4 regions of the Pseudomonas paeninsulae genome follow, and region 1 is predicted to be linked to each of the others. Evidence: riboswitches for the same ligand, from Rfam matches in the RefSeq annotation. Region 1 holds a riboswitch; each other region holds the start of a gene.

Region 1 (3,993 bases):
CGCACAGATCGCCTGCAAAACCGGCACATCGCGACGGAACGGGCGCAGCTCCGGCGCTTCCGGGTTGCTCATGGCGAAGCCGGTGGTGTTGATGATGACGCTGGCGTCGACCTCATCCAGCCAGTCCTCGACCTGGGCCAGGCAGGCCGCTTCCTTGAGGCTGGCGACGGCAACCGGTAACGGATTCAGGCCCTGGGCCTGCAGGCGCTGGCAGAACACCTCGATAAACCCGGTATTCGCCGCCTGTACCTGGGTGCGGTAGAACAGCAACGCCGCCACCGGTGCGCCCGCCTGCCACTGCGCGTGCCAATCGGCCAGGGTCGCGTTGGCGTGCTGCGGGTGATACAGGCTGACACGCGGCAAGGCGCACGGTGCCTGCCAAGGGTAATCGCGCTGCAACCAGCGGCTGGCGATGCAGTTGAACAGCTGCCGCGCGTTCTGCGCGCCGCCCTGACGCAGGTACTGCCAGAGCCGTTCGCTGTCGGCCGCCGGCACGTTGCCCAGGCCGCTCAGCTCGGGATCGGGGCTGTCGTCGCCGGGCACCATGATCACCTGGGCGCCGCGCTCGGCCAGTTCGACCAGACGCTCGATACCGTAGCGCCAGTAACTGACGCCGCCATGCACGGAAATCAGGATCACCTTGGCGTGCTGCAACACCTGCTCGACGTAGAGATCTACCGAGGCGTGATTGCCCAGCTGCGCCGGACTGGCCAGGCGCAGGCTCGGGTAATCCGCCGGCAGCTGCCGCGCCACCTCGGCCAGCAACGACAGGTGCGAATCGCCGGTGCAGAGAATCACCAACTCGGCCGGGGTCTGGCCAAGGTCGGCAATGCTGTCGGCCGGCAGCTGGCTGCCGGGCTGGGTGCGCAATAAATGCATGATCGCTCTTCTTGTAGGAGGTGCTGGGCGGCACTCCGCGTTAGCCGCGGCCCGTGCGGCTAAAGCCCCTCCCACACTCTGCTCAGGCCAGCGCCGCTTGCAGCTCGGCTGCGATGACGGCGTGGTCAAGCTGCTGGCCGATCACGATCAAGCGGGTGATTCGCGCCTCGTCGGCCTGCCAGGCGCGGTCGAAATGCTTGTCGAACCGCTGGCCGACGCCTTGCAGCAGCAGGCGCATGGGTTTGCCGGGAATCGCCGCGAAGCCCTTGATGCGCAGGATGCCGTGAGTGCCGACCGCAGCTTTCAGTGTCTGCAGCAGATGCGCTTCCTCGGCCTCCGGTAGTTCCACGTGGAACGAATCGAATTCGTCGTGATCGTGCTCTTCATGCCCTTCCAGATCGTGGTGAGTCTTGCGTGCGTCGATATGCAGCTCGGTCTCGCAGTTCAGGCCCAGCAGCACTTCCAGCGGCAGCTCGCCACCATGGGCTTCGATGACCTTGACCGCCGGCGGCAGCTCCTCGGCCACTTCGGCACGCACCGCAGCCAGGGCCGCGGCGTCGAGCAGGTCGGCCTTGTTGAGAATAACCAGGTCGGCGCTGGCCAGTTGGTCGGCGAACAGTTCGTGCAACGGCGACTCATGGTCGAGGTTGGGGTCGAGCTGGCGCTGCTGGTCGACCTGTTCCGGGAAGGCGGCGAAGGTGCCAGCGGCCACCGCCGGGCTGTCGACCACGGTAATCACCGCGTCGACGGTGCAGGCGTTGCGGATTTCCGGCCAGTTGAAGGCTTGCACCAACGGCTTGGGCAGGGCCAGACCAGAGGTTTCGATGAGGATGTGATCGAGGTCACCACGCCGCGCCACCAGCTCGCGCATCACCGGGAAGAACTCCTCCTGCACGGTGCAGCACAGGCAGCCATTGGCCAGCTCGTAGACCCGGCCGTTGGCTTCTTCTTCGCTGCAACCGATCGAGCACTGCTTGAGGATTTCGCCGTCGATGCCCAGCTCGCCGAACTCGTTGACGATCACCGCGATACGCCGCCCCTCTGCATGGCTGAGCATATGCCGGAGCAGGGTGGTCTTACCGGCGCCGAGAAAGCCGGTGACGATGGTGACGGGAAGTTTGGCGAGCGTTTTCATGGGCGACCCTGCGTGGCTTCGAAAGAAAGACCAGCGGGCAGGGGGAACAGGCGTGGCGATACAACGCGCCAGCCATGCACCACCGGAGCACCCCGCCCGGTTGTCAAAAGCGTTGCGAGGCAGGTCTCCTGGCTCACGACCGGGCTGGCGAATACTCGCCGGCCATTCCCTTCGCCTTCCCGCGCGGACGCAGTGGCTGTCGGGCTGTCGCGCTCAGGCGACAGACCAACACAAGGGTACGAGTCGTTTACAGTTGCGGGGGCAGCCAGGGCATAAACCCTGTTCCCTCTTAGCTTCGGTGGCAAAACCGAAGAACCTCGACGGGGGTGAAGGCTACGCAGTGCCCGCAGGCAGGTCAATCGCCGCAGTTGACGGGCAGGGCCGCTTCGTGATGTTCTAAAAAGCTGTTTCAGGTGTCTCGCGCATTACTGCGCGAGGTGAAACGGGAAGCCAGTGCGCCCTTACGGGCAATTCTGGCGCTGCCCCCGCAACGGTAAGCGCATGTCAGAATCTGTACAAAGTCTCGCGAGCTAGAGCCATGCAAGGCAAAAATAGGCGAGGAAGCGGAGTTTACGAATTGTAAATGAGCATTCCGAGCCTGTTTTTAACGCAGCAGGGCCGACGCGCAGCAGACTTTGAATAGGTTCTCAGGGTCGTTATAGCCACTGAGCCGCACGGCTTGGGAAGGCTGACCCTCCACTGTCCAGTCGACAGTCTGCGTAAGCCCGGAGACCGGCCTGAAACCTTGTTTGGCAACCCGCGGTGGGCGGGTACGCGCCGGAATCCCGAGCCTGTTCAGGCCTGGGTCCTTGCTGCGTTCCTCCTGCATCGCTTTCCCCAACAGCAGAAGGTCAGACCATGTCCAGCAGCGCACTCGCTTCTTCAGTAGCCGTCACCCTCCCTCTTTCGCAACGCCTTGTGCTGGCCGTCGGTAGCTGCCTGCTCGGCGCCGCGCTGATCTTCGTTGCCGGCTTCTCGCCTATCGAGGCGCTGCACAACGCTGCCCACGATACCCGCCACAGCGCCGCCTTCCCCTGCCACTGAGACCGCTGCCATGTTCAAGCGTATCGCCCAGACGGCAGGCTTCGCTGGCCTGCTTGCCGCCATTTTTCTGACCCTGTTGCAGAGTTTTTGGGTGACCCCACTGATTCTCCAGGCGGAAAGCTATGAAAACAACGCTCCGGCGCAAGACGTGCTGAACGAGCATAGTCATGCCGCTGCAACCCCCGCCCATAGCCACGAGGCTGCCGCCGGCCATAGCCACAACGCCGAAGCCTGGTCTCCCGAACACGGCTGGCAACGCACCCTGGCCACCGGTTTGAGCAACCTGGTGGTGGCCATCGGTTTCGCCCTGGTGCTCGCCGGTCTGTTCACCCTGCGCGCGCCGGGCCAAACCTGGCAGGGCCTGCTGTGGGGCCTCGGCGGCTTTGCCACCTTCTCCCTCGCGCCGGCCGCCGGCCTGCCACCGGAACTGCCGGGCAGCGCCGCCGCCGAGTTGCTGCTGCGCCAGTACTGGTGGATCGGCACGGCTGTGGCCACCGCTGTCGGCCTGGGCCTGTTGGCATTTAGCCGGCACTGGGCGCTGCGCATCGCCGGCTTGCTGGTACTGGCTATTCCCCATCTGATCGGCGCGCCGCAACCTGAGGTGCATGCGAGCCTGGCCCCAGCAGCCCTGGAGCAAGAATTCATACTCGCTTCGCTGCTGAGCAACGCGCTGTTCTGGGCGGCCCTGGGCCTAGCCGCCGCCTGGTTCTACACGCGCCCCCAGCAGAGCGCCTGAGCCGCTGCCGTGGCCAGCCCAGCAGGGGGCACGACCGCCAAGCGCCGGTTGATCTACGTCGCCGGCCTGGGTTGTCGGCGCGGTTGCTCGCGCGAGCAACTCCTGCACCTGCTGGAACAGGCACTGGCGTTGCAGGGCTTACAACCCGGCGACCTGAGTGGCCTGGCCAGCAGCGAGCACAAGCGCGATGAACCCGGTC
Region 2 (3,993 bases), 650 kb from region 1:
AATAGTTGGCGAAGCTGTCGTATTTCTTGCCGGTCAGGTTGTTCACCCGCAGCTTGCCGGTGAATTGCTGAAGCTGGTAGCTGAGCCCCGCATTGAATAGGGTGTAGCCGCCTTCGCGCTGTAGGGCGTGGCCGTCATCGCCGGAGAGGTAGCGCGGGCCGATGTAGTTGGCCTCTAGCTGACTGCTCAGGCCAGCGAGCAGCTGATAGCTCAGGCCCAGGCTTGCGGTGTGCCGCGCAACTCCAGGCACGTCGTTATCCTTGAACGCGCCTGCACGGTAGGTGGCGTCGGTGAAGCTGTACTGGCCGTTCAGCTGCAGGTCCGCGCTCAACTGTCGACTGCCTTCCAGCAGCAGGCCGTCGCGGCGAGTCTTGTCCAGGTTGAGGGTGACGAAGTTGACCGGGTCGAAGAGGATCTCGTCTTCAAGGTCCAGGCGGTACAGGCTGAGCTGGTAGCGTTGAATGGCGTCCTGCCACTCCACTCCGCCTTCCCAGGACTCGCCGGTCTGCGGTCTGAGGAAGTCGACGCCGGGCTGGGTAAAGGCGTTGTCCTCGACGTTGGCGAAGCGCAGCACGTCTTCGCGCTTGATGAAAAGGCGGGTCTGCGTATTGGCCTGCCAACTCAGGCCCAGGCTGGTGCTGTCCTCGCGCTCGGTCTGCGAGCTGTTGCGCTCCAGGTTGCGATCCTCCGCCTCGCTGCTGCGGTAGCCGAGGGTCAGGGTTAGCTGCGACCCCAGTGGCTGGCTGAGCTGGCTGTACCAATCGCGCAGGGTCTGCCGCGAACGGGTATCGCCGAAGATCGAGCTGAGTTCGTAATCGCTCTGCGTGTGATCGTGGCCGAGCAGCCACTCGCTGCGGCCCAGGGCGGTGTCCCAGTGGGCGGTCAGGCGCGGGCTGATGGTGTCGACGCGGGTGCCCTGGGTGAAGGGGGTGGCGAAGAGCGCACCGAGGCCGTCGCTGTCGCGCTGGCTGACATCCAGGTCGGCGTCCCAGTGGCTGCCGAGGTTCTGGCGCAGGGCGAACCGATGCACCTGGGTCTTGCTGTCGTTGAAGTCGTTGGGAGTGCCGGCGGCGCGGCGGTCGTTGTGGCTCTGCGCGACGCTCAGGCTGCCGGGGTAGCGCAGCTCGTCGTCGATCGTCTGGTATTCGTAGAGCGCCCAGCCGCGACTGTGGTCGTAGCGCAGGCGACCGAACAGGTTGCTGTAGGAGGCGTTGTTGTTGTCGCGATAGCCGTCGGCATGCTTGGCTTCGCCGCTGCCGTAGAGCGAGAAACCGGCGCCGAGGAGCTGGTTGAAGTTGCCGCGATAGGCCTCCAAGTCGTCCGAGCCCCGGCCGGCTTCGATGTACGCCTGGTTGGTGCTCGGCTGGCGGGTGATGATGTTGACCACGCCGCCGACGGCCTGGTCGCCATACAGCACGGTGCCGGCGCCGCGGATGATCTCGATGCGTTCGATATTGGCCAAGGGCACGCTGTTGAGGTCGGCGGTCTGCTGGCTGGGGTTGTTCAGGCGGCGGCCATCGACCAGCACCAGGGTGTTGTTCGCCGCATTCTCGCCGAAACCGCGCAGGCTCAGGGACACGCGATTGCCATCGCCGAGGGTGTCGCGAATCTGCAGGCCCGCCTGGCCGCGCAAGACCTCGACCAGGCTGTTGGCGGCGCTGTTATCGATGGCTTCGCGGGTGATGACCGCGATGCTGGCGGGGGCGGGCTGTTGCAGCGGCGTGGCACGGGTGATCACCAGCGGCGGCGCCTGATAGGGCGCGGGCGATTCGCTGGCCAGCAACGTGCCGGGTGCCAGGGTCATGGCCAAGGCCAGGGGGGAAAGCTTCATCGATCAATCCTCAAAAGGTAAACGTCTTTTGAGGAGGGCAGGGACAAGCACCGGACAAGGAGGCAATAGCCAGCGCTTGACGGTGATGCCCTCCGCAACACCAGTCAGATTGCGTCGAGGCAGGTCTCCGGGCTGCCGACTGATGCTTTTCTCTCCTTCCCAGGCGAACCCAGTGGTGTGTCGAGAAAGCCTGCGCGTGAGCGCTGTCGGTTACCGTTGCGGGGGCAGCGCAGGCGTTGCGGCTGTCGAGTTGACGGCTACGCACCTGCTTCCCTTTTCACGCGGCTGGTGTGGCCGCGACCTCGAACACGTAAACGCCGGCACCATAAGGCACGGCGGGATAAAAGCACAAGCAGTCCTGTGCGCAGACCCGGGAGCAGGTCGCTCCTACGCCTTAATCGTCTGCAGTAGCGACAGACGCTGACGCACCGCCTCCTCGATACCGGCTTGGTCGAGGCCGCACTCGGCGAGCATCTGCGCCGGCTTGGCGTGTTCGACGTAGTAGTCCGGCAGGCCCAGGTGGAGCATCGACTTGAGGATGTTCTCACGGGCGAGGAATTCGCTGACCGCGCTGCCGGCGCCGCCCATGATGCTGTTTTCCTCGATGCTCACCAGCAGCTCGTGGCTGGCGGCCAGTTCGCGGATCAGCGCTTCGTCCAGCGGTTTGACGAAGCGCATGTCGATCACCGTGGCGTCCAGGGTTTCGCCGACCTTGAGCGCTTCGGCCAGTTGCACACCGAACACCAGCAGGGCCACGCGCTGGCCCGTGCGGCGAATGACGCCCTTGCCGATCGGCAGGGGTTCAAGCGCTGCATCAATCGGGGCGTTCGGGCCACTGCCGCGCGGGTAGCGCACCGCCGCCGGGCCGTCGAACAGGTAGCCGGTGGTGAGCATGTGGCGCAGTTCGTTTTCGTCGCTGGGGGTCATCACCAGCATGCCGGGAATGCAGCGCAGGTAGGCCAGGTCGAAACTGCCGGCGTGGGTCGGGCCGTCTTCGCCGACCAGGCCGGCGCGGTCGATGGCGAACAGCACGTCGAGGTGCTGCACGGCGACGTCGTGGATCAACTGGTCGTAGGCGCGCTGCAAAAAGGTCGAGTAGATCGCTACCACCGGTTTGGCGCCGTCGCAGGCCATGCCAGCGGCCAGGGTCACGGCGTGCTGTTCGGCGATCGCGACGTCGAAATAGCGGTCGGGGTAGCGCTCGCTGAAGGCCACCAGGTCCGAGCCTTCCTTCATCGCCGGGGTGATGCCGACCAGGCGTCGGTCCTCGGCGGCCATGTCGCACAGCCACTGGCCGAACACGCTGGAATACTTGGGGCCGCCAACTTTCTTCGGGGCGGCGGCCGGGGCGTTGATCGGGTCCAGCTTGGTGATCGCGTGGTAGCCGATCGGATCGGCTTCGGCCGGGGCGAAGCCCTTGCCCTTCTTGGTCACCACATGGAGGAACTGCGGGCCTTCCAGGTCGCGCATATTGCGCAGGGTGGCGAGCAGGGTCGGCAGGTCGTGGCCGTCGATCGGGCCGATATAGTTCCAGCCCAGTTCCTCGAATAGGGTGCCGGGGACCAGCATGCCTTTGGCGTGTTCCTCGGTCTTGCGCGCGATCTCCCAGGCGCCGGGCAGGCGCGAGAGGATCTTCTTGCTGCCCTCGCGCATGCTCGCGTAGGTGCGGCTGGAGAGGATCTTGGCCAGGTAGTTGGACAGGCCGCCGACATTCTGCGAGATCGACATGTCGTTGTCATTGAGGATCACCAGCATGTTGGCGCTGATGTCGGACGCGTGATTGAGCGCCTCGAACGCCATGCCGGCGGTCAGCGCGCCGTCGCCGATCACCGCCACGCTCTTGCGCTTGCTGCCTTGCAGGCGTGCGGCGATGGCCATGCCCAGGGCGGCGCTGATGCTGGTGCTGGAGTGGCCGACGCCGAAGGTGTCGTACTCGCTCTCGGAGCGGCGCGGGAAGGCGGCGATACCGTCTTTCTGCCGCAGGCTGGCCATGCGTTCGCGACGGCCGGTGAGGATCTTGTGCGGATAGGCCTGATGGCCGACATCCCACACCAGACGGTCGTCCGGCGTGTCGAAGACGTAATGCAGGGCGACGGTCAGCTCGATCACCCCAAGGCCCGCGCCGAAATGCCCGCCGGTCTGGCCGACCGTGTAGAGCAGGT
Region 3 (3,993 bases), 240 kb from region 1:
GCAGGCTGGGATAAGCCCGCCACTCGGTCAGCCAGTAGCGGTTCTCCTCGCCCATGCCGCCGGCCAGGATGACCTGCGGATTGGCGATCAGCACCGCTTCGATATCGATGCGCGGAATCTGCCGCGGCAGCTCGGCGAAGACATTGCGCCCGCCACACAGGCTGATCACCTGGCCGATCAGGTGGCCGTCGTTGACCGTCATCAACGGCTTGTTCCAGACCTGATAGAACACCGTCACGGGCTCGGCCTCGCGGTATTGTTCGGCCAGTGCGGCGATGCCGCGACGCAGGTGTTCGGCGGCCTGCTGGCCCACCGCTTGGCTGTCGGTCAGCCGCGCCAGGCGCTCGATGGCCCGCGCTATGCCTTCGATGTTTTCCGGTTCGAGATAGAACACCGGCACGCCGAAATCTTCCAGGGCGTCTAGCTGCTCGGCGGGATTGCCGCTGCCCCAGACGATCGCCAGGTCCGGCTGCAGGGTCAGCAGCCGTTCCAGATCCAGGCGGCTGTGGCTGCCCACCGACGGCAGCGTCCGGGCCTCGGGTGGATAGTCGCTGAAGGCCACCACGGCCACCACGCGGTCGCCGCCGCCCGCCGCGAAGACCAGTTCGGTGGCCCCCGGCGACAGGCTCGCGATGCGTTGCGCGGGCGTTGGCAGGCAGACCTCGCGCTGCGCATCGTCAACCACGCAGATGGGGGCCGCCAACAGCGTCGGCGCCAGCCCCAGCAGCGCGGCTGCCAGGCCGACGCGGCAGGTCGAGAGGCCGCGTTGGCGGGCGAATGATAGGTACATGTTCTCCCCCCTGGTGACGCGCAGACTCTCGCCGCGATGGCGTCGGTGGCCCGCGAGTGAGCGCAAGCTAACAACCGGCCGGGACAGGGTCAATGTCGATCTGCGGCACGGCGGCACTATTCGAAGTCGCGCTGTCGAAAGCGACCCTCAGCCAACCGAGTGCGACGCTGCGGCCCGGGTAACCCTGCCAGGGCATGCCCGTAGCGGCGCCATTGCGGGCCGATTGCCTGGCGCCGGGTCGCCGCGTCGTTGTGCGACTGCCCGGTGTCGCACGGCGCATAGACGTTGCCGGCATGAGCCTCTAGACTCGCGCCTCTTGCTTCAGGTGACCCGCGGCCATGGCCGCGAGTAAACAGGGAAGTCGGTGCGTTGTGCGTGTTTACGCCAACTATTCCGACGCTGCCCCCGCAACGGTAGACGAGTCAAGCCAGCGCTTTTTCAACCACTGTGCTTTAGGCGTCTGTCGGACTTAACCCTGTTCTGCTAGGAACGGTTAAGCCCGACAGTCTCCTCGCATGGGAAGGTGCGTCTGGTGGCATTGCGCATTTTCGCGCGCCGCTCGTAAGCCCGGAGACCGGCCTGTCGCAGTCCATGGCATCGCGGAGGGCGCTGTCTGGCGTGTGGGCTGCGTATTTCCTGCGGTTCGTGCGTTGCCTCTCTGCGCCTGCCTTTCCCTGCCTGGGTCGCACGGGTGAGCGCGACGGAGTCACGACAACATGAGCAAATCCCTTCCGCCGCCGGTAGCGCTCGCGCTGCGCGGTGTGTCCCTGATCCGCCGCCTGGCGCTGGCCGCCCTGCTGGCGCTGACGGCGCCGCTGGCCGGCGCAGCGCAGATCAACGCCATCGTCTCGCCCTACAGCGCCGCCGAATTCGCCGCGGCAGTCGCCCAGTTCCAGGGCCAGCACCCCGGCCAGCGGGTCAGCGCGCGCACCCCCGAACAACTGGGCGAACTGGACGATGCCGCGCTGGCCGAATGGCTGGACGCCGGCCAGGTGCTGTTCGGCGCGGGCCTGTTTGGTGCCGAGGTGGAGCGCCTGCGGCCCATGTTGGCCGCGGCGGCCCCGGCCGATCTGTTCATCCTGCACAGCGAGCAGGATCTGGTGCAGCTCAGCCGCAGCCGCGGTCAGGCACTGTTCGCCTCCCGCGAGCAGGCCGAGCGCCTGGGCGCGGCCAAGCCGGCGGACGATCTGGCGCAGTGGCTGGCGCAGCAACAGCGCTCCCATCCGCAGCAGGCCGACTGGCTCAGCGCGCGCAGCTACTGGCTGGCCGGTGGCAACGATAACATTGCCGCGCTGCTCGCCTGGCTGGCGGCGCGGGTGGATGCGACGGTAACGGCCGAGCCGGCCAAGGCGCGGCCGCCGCTGCGCTTCTATCAGGACGGGCAGATCCGCGCGGCCGAGCAGCTGCATTGGCAGGGTCAGGCACTGGTGGCGATCATCGACCACGGCCGGGCCGACCGCGCCGGCGACCGGGCGCTCAACGACGCCCTGTGTCAGGCGTTGGGCGAGGCCGGGCTGGCCTGCGTCAGCCTGTTCGCCAACTGGGGCGCGGGTTCGCTGCAGGCGGTGCGTTGGCTGCAGGAGGCCGAGCACCCGCCGCTGGTGGCGATTATCGCCCTGCAGGATTTCGTCATCGGCGGCGGTGAGCACCGTGAGCAGGTCAGCGAGCTGTTCGCCCAACTGGATGTGCCGGTACTCAAAGGCCTGCGCATGGAAGGGCGCAGCGAGGCGGTCTGGCAGCTGTCCAGCGACGGCCTGGCGCGCGACAAGCTGCATTACCAGATCGCCATGCCGGAGCTGCAAGGCACCAGCCAGGCCATGGTGCTGGCCGCCTGGCACGAGCAACAGCTCGACCCGCTGTCCGGCATCCGCTTCGGCATCGGCGAACCGCTGCCGCAACAGGTCGCCGCCCTCAGCGCGCGCATCCAGCGCTGGTGGCATCTGCAGCGCACGGCGAATGCCGACAAGCGCCTGGCGATCGTCTATTACAACCACCCGCCGGGCCGCCACAATATCGGTGCGGACAACCTCGACGTGCCGCAGTCGCTGCTGCATATCCTCCGTCGCCTGCAGGCTGAGGGCTACGACACCGGCTCGCTGCCGGAAAGCCCGGCGGCGCTGCTCGACCTGTTGCAGGAGCGCGGGATCAACCTGCCGGAGCAGGGCGATGCCCTGGCCGAGATGGCCGACAAGGTGCAGAGCCTGGGCGGCCAGGAGTATCGCGACTGGTTCGCGACCCTGCCGGCGGCCCTGCAGGCGGAGATGCGCCAGGGCCCGCTGGGCTACTGGAACGCCCAGTTGCACCGGGCCCTGCAGGCCTCGCAACTGGAGATCGCCGCGGACATTCTGGACAACGGTTCCAGCGAGCTGCATCACGTGCTGGACGGCGTCGAGCACCCGGCGCGGGCGCGCGCCTTGGATCTGCTGGCGCAGTTGGAGAGCCTCTACCGGGCGGCACTGGCACAGCCGGCCCAGGCCGACTGGACGCAGGCGCAGGCGCTGGTCGACGCCCTGGCAGCCAGCGGCATCGAAGGCCTGCGCGGCTGGGGCGAAGGCCCCGGCTATGTGATGGTGCACGACGGCCGCCTGCTGCTGCCGGGGCTGCAGTTCGGCAAGGTGTTCGTCGGTCCGCAGCCGCCGCGCGGCTGGGAAGTGGATGAGGAACTGCTGCACGCCAACCTGGTGTTCCCGCCGCCGCATCAGTACCTGGCCTTCTATCACTGGCTGCGCGACGGCTTCAAGGCCGACGCGCTGATCCACCTGGGCCGTCATTCCACCTACGAGTTCCTGCCGCGGCGGCGGATCGGCCTGAGCGACGAGGACTACCCGACGCAAATTCTCGGCGACCTGCCGAGCATCTACCCGTACATCGTCGACGGCGTCGGCGAGGGTATCCAGGCCAAGCGTCGCGGCCTGGCGGTGATGATCGATCACTTGACCCCGCCGCTGGTGGCCACGCCGCTGTACGACGACCTGCTCCAGCTGCGCCAGCTGATCGAGAGCTTCGAGGCTGGCGCCGGCCAGGGCGAAGGGCCAGCGCGGCGGGCGACCATCGCCGAGATCAAGCGCCTGGTCGGCAGCGCCGGGCTGGAGGTGGAGCTGCGCGAGTCGATGGCCGAGGTTCTGGCAGTGCGTGGCATCGGCTTCGAACAGGTCGACGACGACCTGCTGGTGCACGAGGTCGGTCACTACCTGACCAACATC
Region 4 (3,993 bases), 250 kb from region 1:
GCGAACTGCGCGGGCGCTTCCTCAACCCGGCCTGGATCGAGGCGCTGATGCAGCACGACTACGCCGGTGCACGCACCATGGGCAGCGAGTTCCTCGAATACCTCTGGGGCTGGCAGGTGACCAACCCCGAGATCATCAAGGACAGCGCCTGGGAGGAGGTGAAGGCGGTGTATATCGATGACCGATACGAGATCGGTCTCGACCGCTTCCTCGAACAGGGCCATAACGTCCACGTGAAGAGCAACATGTTGGCGATCATGCTGGTGGCGATTCACAAGGAGTTCTGGCAGGCCGATCAGGCCACCGTGCAGCAGCTCGGCGAGCAGTTCGCCCGTCTGGTGGTCGAGCACGGCCTGCCCGGCAGCGGCCATACCCGGCCGGATCATCCGATGTTGCAATGGCTGCTGCCGCAACTGCCGGCCGAATTGCGCGCGGCCCTGCAGCAACGCCTGCAGGCGGCGCAGATCGAGGCCCGGCCGCAGCAGGCACCCAGCACGGTCAGCGAAATCCAGGCGGCGCAGCCGCCGCAAGCGCAACAGCCAGCCGCCGCAGAGGCGGCAGAAGGTGCCGGGCAGGCGCCGGATCGGCAACTCTGGCTTGGCGTCCTGCTGTTGGCCGGCCTGTTGGGCCTGGGCATCTGGCGTGGCCGCGGCCATCATTCCCGTGGAGGGCTCTAGGCATGTTCGACAGTCAACTATTCACCTGGCTGCATCTATTGGTCGGCTGGTTGCTGCAACCGGTGACCCTCGGTCTGTTCGGCCTGCTGACGCTGGCGGTATGGGATTGCGGGGTGGCGGTCGGCGAACGCTGCGGCGGCCTGGCGCGCTGGCAACGCTTGCCACTGGCGGAAATTGAGCGGCGCGCGCGCAAGCGCCTGGAGCGCGCCGACCTGATCGCCCGCATCGGTCCGATGCTCGGCCTGATGGGCACGCTGATCCCGCTCGGCCCTGGGTTGGCAGCCCTCGGCGAGGGCAATGTGCAGATTCTCAGCGTGGCCATGCGGGTGGCCTTCGACACCACGGTGTTCGGCCTGCTTGCCGGGGTGATCGGCTTCGGCCTAGGCCGCCTGCGCCGACGCTGGTACGACGAGCTGCTGGATCGACGTGAGGCCATGGCGGCCGAGGAGCAGGCCGATGAGCCGGCGCTGGCGCTCTAACCGTTTCGCCGAGGGCGACGACGATCCGCTCGGACCGCTGGCCAACCTGGTCGACGTGGTGCTGGTGTTCGCCTGCGGTCTGATCGCCGCCCTGGTGGCGCAGACCGACCTGCTGCAGCGGCTCGAGGCACAGCGCCAGCCGCTGCCGGTGGAGCGCGGGCGAGAACTGCCGAGCCTGCCGGACAGCCTCAAGGGCCAGGACGGCGCCGGACTGGAGAGTGTCGGCCAGGTCTACCGTGATCCGCAGACCGGCAAGCTGATCCTGATCGGCCAGTGAGCGACCGATTGCCGCAGTGGTCGTGGCCTGAACGCCCGGGGTCGCTCGGCGCATTGACGGCCCGCCCGAAATATCTACACTCGCGCCTCTTGCTTCAGGTGACCCGCGGCCATGGCCGCGAGTAAACAGGGAAGTCGGTGCGTTGCGCGTGTTTACGCCAACCATTCCGACGCTGCCCCCGCAACGGTAGACGAGTCAAACCAGCGCTTTTTCAACCACTGTGCTTCGGCATGGGAAGGTGCGTCTGGTGGGATTGCGCATTTTCGCGCGCCGCTCGTAAGCCCGGAGACCGGCCTGTCGCAGTCCATGGCATCGCGGAGGGCGTTGTCTGGCGTGTGGGCTGCGCCGTTGTGCAGTGCATTCGCCGCTGGTTCTCCGCGTGTCTTACTCAGCCAAGATCGCCCGGGTGGGGCGGCGGAGCCTAGAACGCGATGAGCAATTCCCTTCCAATCAAGCCCTCAACCCTGCTGCTGTGCGCCGTTTCCTGCGTGCCCCTGGCCCAGGCGGGCGAACACACTCGTCTCGACGACCTTCTGGTGACCGCTACCCGTACTGCACAGACTGCCGAGCAGAGCCTGGCCGCGGTGACGGTGTTCGACCGTGCGCAGATCGAGCAGAGCCAGGCGACTTCCGTGCCCGAGCTGCTGAAGAAGGTGCCGGGCGTGTCCTTCGCCAACAACGGCGGCCCGGGTAAGACCACCGCGTTGTTCATGCGCGGCAGCGAATCCGACCATGTGCTGGTGCTGATCGACGGCATCAAGGTCGGTTCGGTGACGTCCGGTGGCGCGGCCCTGCAGGATTTGCCGCTGGAGCTGATCGAGCGGATCGAGGTGGTGCGCGGGCCGCGTTCCAGCCTGTACGGCTCGGAAGCCATCGGCGGGGTGATTCAGATCTTCACCCGCAAGGGCGCCGGCGCAGGCGCCAAGCCATTTTTCTCCGCCGGTTACGGTACCCATGACAGCTACAACGGCAGTGCCGGGGTCAGCGGCGGCACCGATAACGCTTGGTACAGCCTGGCCCTCAGTGGCGCCGACACCGACGGCATCAACGTCAAGTCGGCGGCCACCAGCGGCTACGAAGACGATGCCGACGGCTATCGCAACCTGTCCGCCGCGCTGAGCGCCGGTTATCGCTTCGCCAACGGCCTGGAGCTGGACGCCAACCTGCTGCGGGCCAAATCGCACAACGATTACGACCAGGTCAACCGCAAGCGCACTGCCGGTTTCCGCGCCCATGCCGATGGCGAATCAAATGTGCTGGGCACCCGCGCGCGTTTCGCCCCGCTCGAGCCCTGGCAGGTGACCCTGCAGGCCGGACGCAGCGAGGACAAGTCCGATGCGTTCCAGGATGGCGACTTCTATTCGCGCTTCGACAGCCGTCGCGACAGCCTCAGCTGGCAGAACGACCTGAGCCTGGCGCCCGGCCATACCCTGACCCTGGGCGCCGATTACCAGCACGACGAGGTCAACGGCAGCACCGATTACGCCGAAGACTCGCGGGATAACACCGGCGCCTTCGTGCAGTACCTCGGCGAAGTCGGTCGGCATGACTGGCAGCTGTCCCTGCGCCGCGACGACAATCAGCAGTTCGGCCGGCACGACACCGGCAACCTCGGCTACGGCTATGCCCTGAGCGACTGGCTGCGCGCGACTCTCAGCTACGGCACGGCGTTCAAGGCGCCGACCTTCAACGAGTTGTACTACCCCGGCTATGGCAATCCGGATCTGCAGGCGGAAACTTCCCAGAGCCTGGAGGCCGGTTTGCTCGGCCAGCATGCCTGGGGCCACTGGTCGGTCAACGCCTTCCGCACCCGCATCGACGACCTGATCGCCTACGACGCCAGCATCATGGCGCCGGCCAACGTCGATGCCGCACGCATTCGCGGCGTCGAACTGGTGCTCGGCAGCCAACTGCTCGGCTGGGACTGGAATGCCAACTACACGCTGCTGGAGCCGGAGAACCGTTCCTCCGGGGCCAACGACGGCAACGAGCTGGCGCGCCGGGCCAAGCGGCTGTTCAACCTGGATCTGGATCGCCGCCTCGGCGCCTTCAGCATCGGCGCCAGCCTGCATGCCGAGGGCCAGCGCTTTGACGATCTGGCCAACACCAAGGAGCTCTCCGGTTTCGCCACCCTCGACCTGCGCGGCGAATACCGCCTCAGCCCAGAATGGCGCCTGCAGACCCGCGTGGCCAACCTGCTGGATGCCGATTACGAGACCGCCCAGGGCTATAACCAGCCCGGCCAGGCGGTCTACCTGAGCGTGCGCTACCAGGCGCTTTGAGCCTGCCGGCAGCGCCACCTACTTCTGGAGATCAATGGATGAAGCTGCCACCGCGATGCCAACGGCTGATCGGCAGCGCCGTCCATTCCCCGCGTTACCTGGGCCGCCTGGCGCTGTATGTCGGCCTGGCGGCCATTGTCTATATCGGCGCCCGCTCCCGGCTGGGCGCGCAACCGCAACTGGAGGTGAAGAGATGAGCGAATCGAGCGAACGCGACGCGCGGCACAAGGCGCGCATGGAGCGCAAGAAGGCGCTGATCGACGAGAAGATTTCTCAGG

What was found. A riboswitch is a leader RNA that binds a small molecule or an ion and turns the genes downstream of it on or off. The one in region 1 is predicted to bind cobalamin.
Region 2: linked by a shared signal. The riboswitch ahead of VCJ09_RS02850 (TonB-dependent receptor) and the one ahead of cobW (cobalamin biosynthesis protein CobW) in region 1 are both predicted to bind cobalamin.
Region 3: linked by a shared signal. The riboswitch ahead of VCJ09_RS00970 (cobaltochelatase subunit CobN) and the one ahead of cobW (cobalamin biosynthesis protein CobW) in region 1 are both predicted to bind cobalamin.
Region 4: linked by a shared signal. The riboswitch ahead of btuB (TonB-dependent vitamin B12 receptor) and the one ahead of cobW (cobalamin biosynthesis protein CobW) in region 1 are both predicted to bind cobalamin.

The regions. Positions count from the first base shown of each region.
Region 1 is NZ_CP141799.1:5,320,411-5,324,403, forward strand. Features, by position in the region: gene cobN (cobaltochelatase subunit CobN) at 1-879, opposite strand, end outside; gene cobW (cobalamin biosynthesis protein CobW) at 962-2,014, opposite strand; cobalamin riboswitch at 2,116-2,349, opposite strand; cobalamin riboswitch at 2,409-2,769, shown strand; gene VCJ09_RS24560 (CbtB domain-containing protein) at 2,873-3,058, shown strand; gene VCJ09_RS24565 (CbtA family protein) at 3,069-3,794, shown strand; gene VCJ09_RS24570 (cobalamin biosynthesis protein) at 3,804-3,993, shown strand, end outside.
Region 2 is NZ_CP141799.1:627,929-631,921, forward strand. Features, by position in the region: gene VCJ09_RS02850 (TonB-dependent receptor) at 1-1,831, opposite strand, end outside; cobalamin riboswitch at 1,933-2,151, opposite strand; gene dxs (1-deoxy-D-xylulose-5-phosphate synthase) at 2,219-3,993, opposite strand, start outside.
Region 3 is NZ_CP141799.1:216,278-220,270, forward strand. Features, by position in the region: gene VCJ09_RS00965 (cobalamin-binding protein) at 1-790, opposite strand, end outside; cobalamin riboswitch at 1,097-1,387, shown strand; gene VCJ09_RS00970 (cobaltochelatase subunit CobN) at 1,507-3,993, shown strand, end outside.
Region 4 is NZ_CP141799.1:221,433-225,425, forward strand. Features, by position in the region: gene VCJ09_RS00970 (cobaltochelatase subunit CobN) at 1-677, shown strand, start outside; gene VCJ09_RS00975 (MotA/TolQ/ExbB proton channel family protein) at 680-1,156, shown strand; gene VCJ09_RS00980 (DUF2149 domain-containing protein) at 1,134-1,433, shown strand; cobalamin riboswitch at 1,513-1,745, shown strand; gene btuB (TonB-dependent vitamin B12 receptor) at 1,865-3,715, shown strand; gene VCJ09_RS00990 (hypothetical protein) at 3,754-3,912, shown strand; gene cobO (cob(I)yrinic acid a,c-diamide adenosyltransferase) at 3,909-3,993, shown strand, end outside.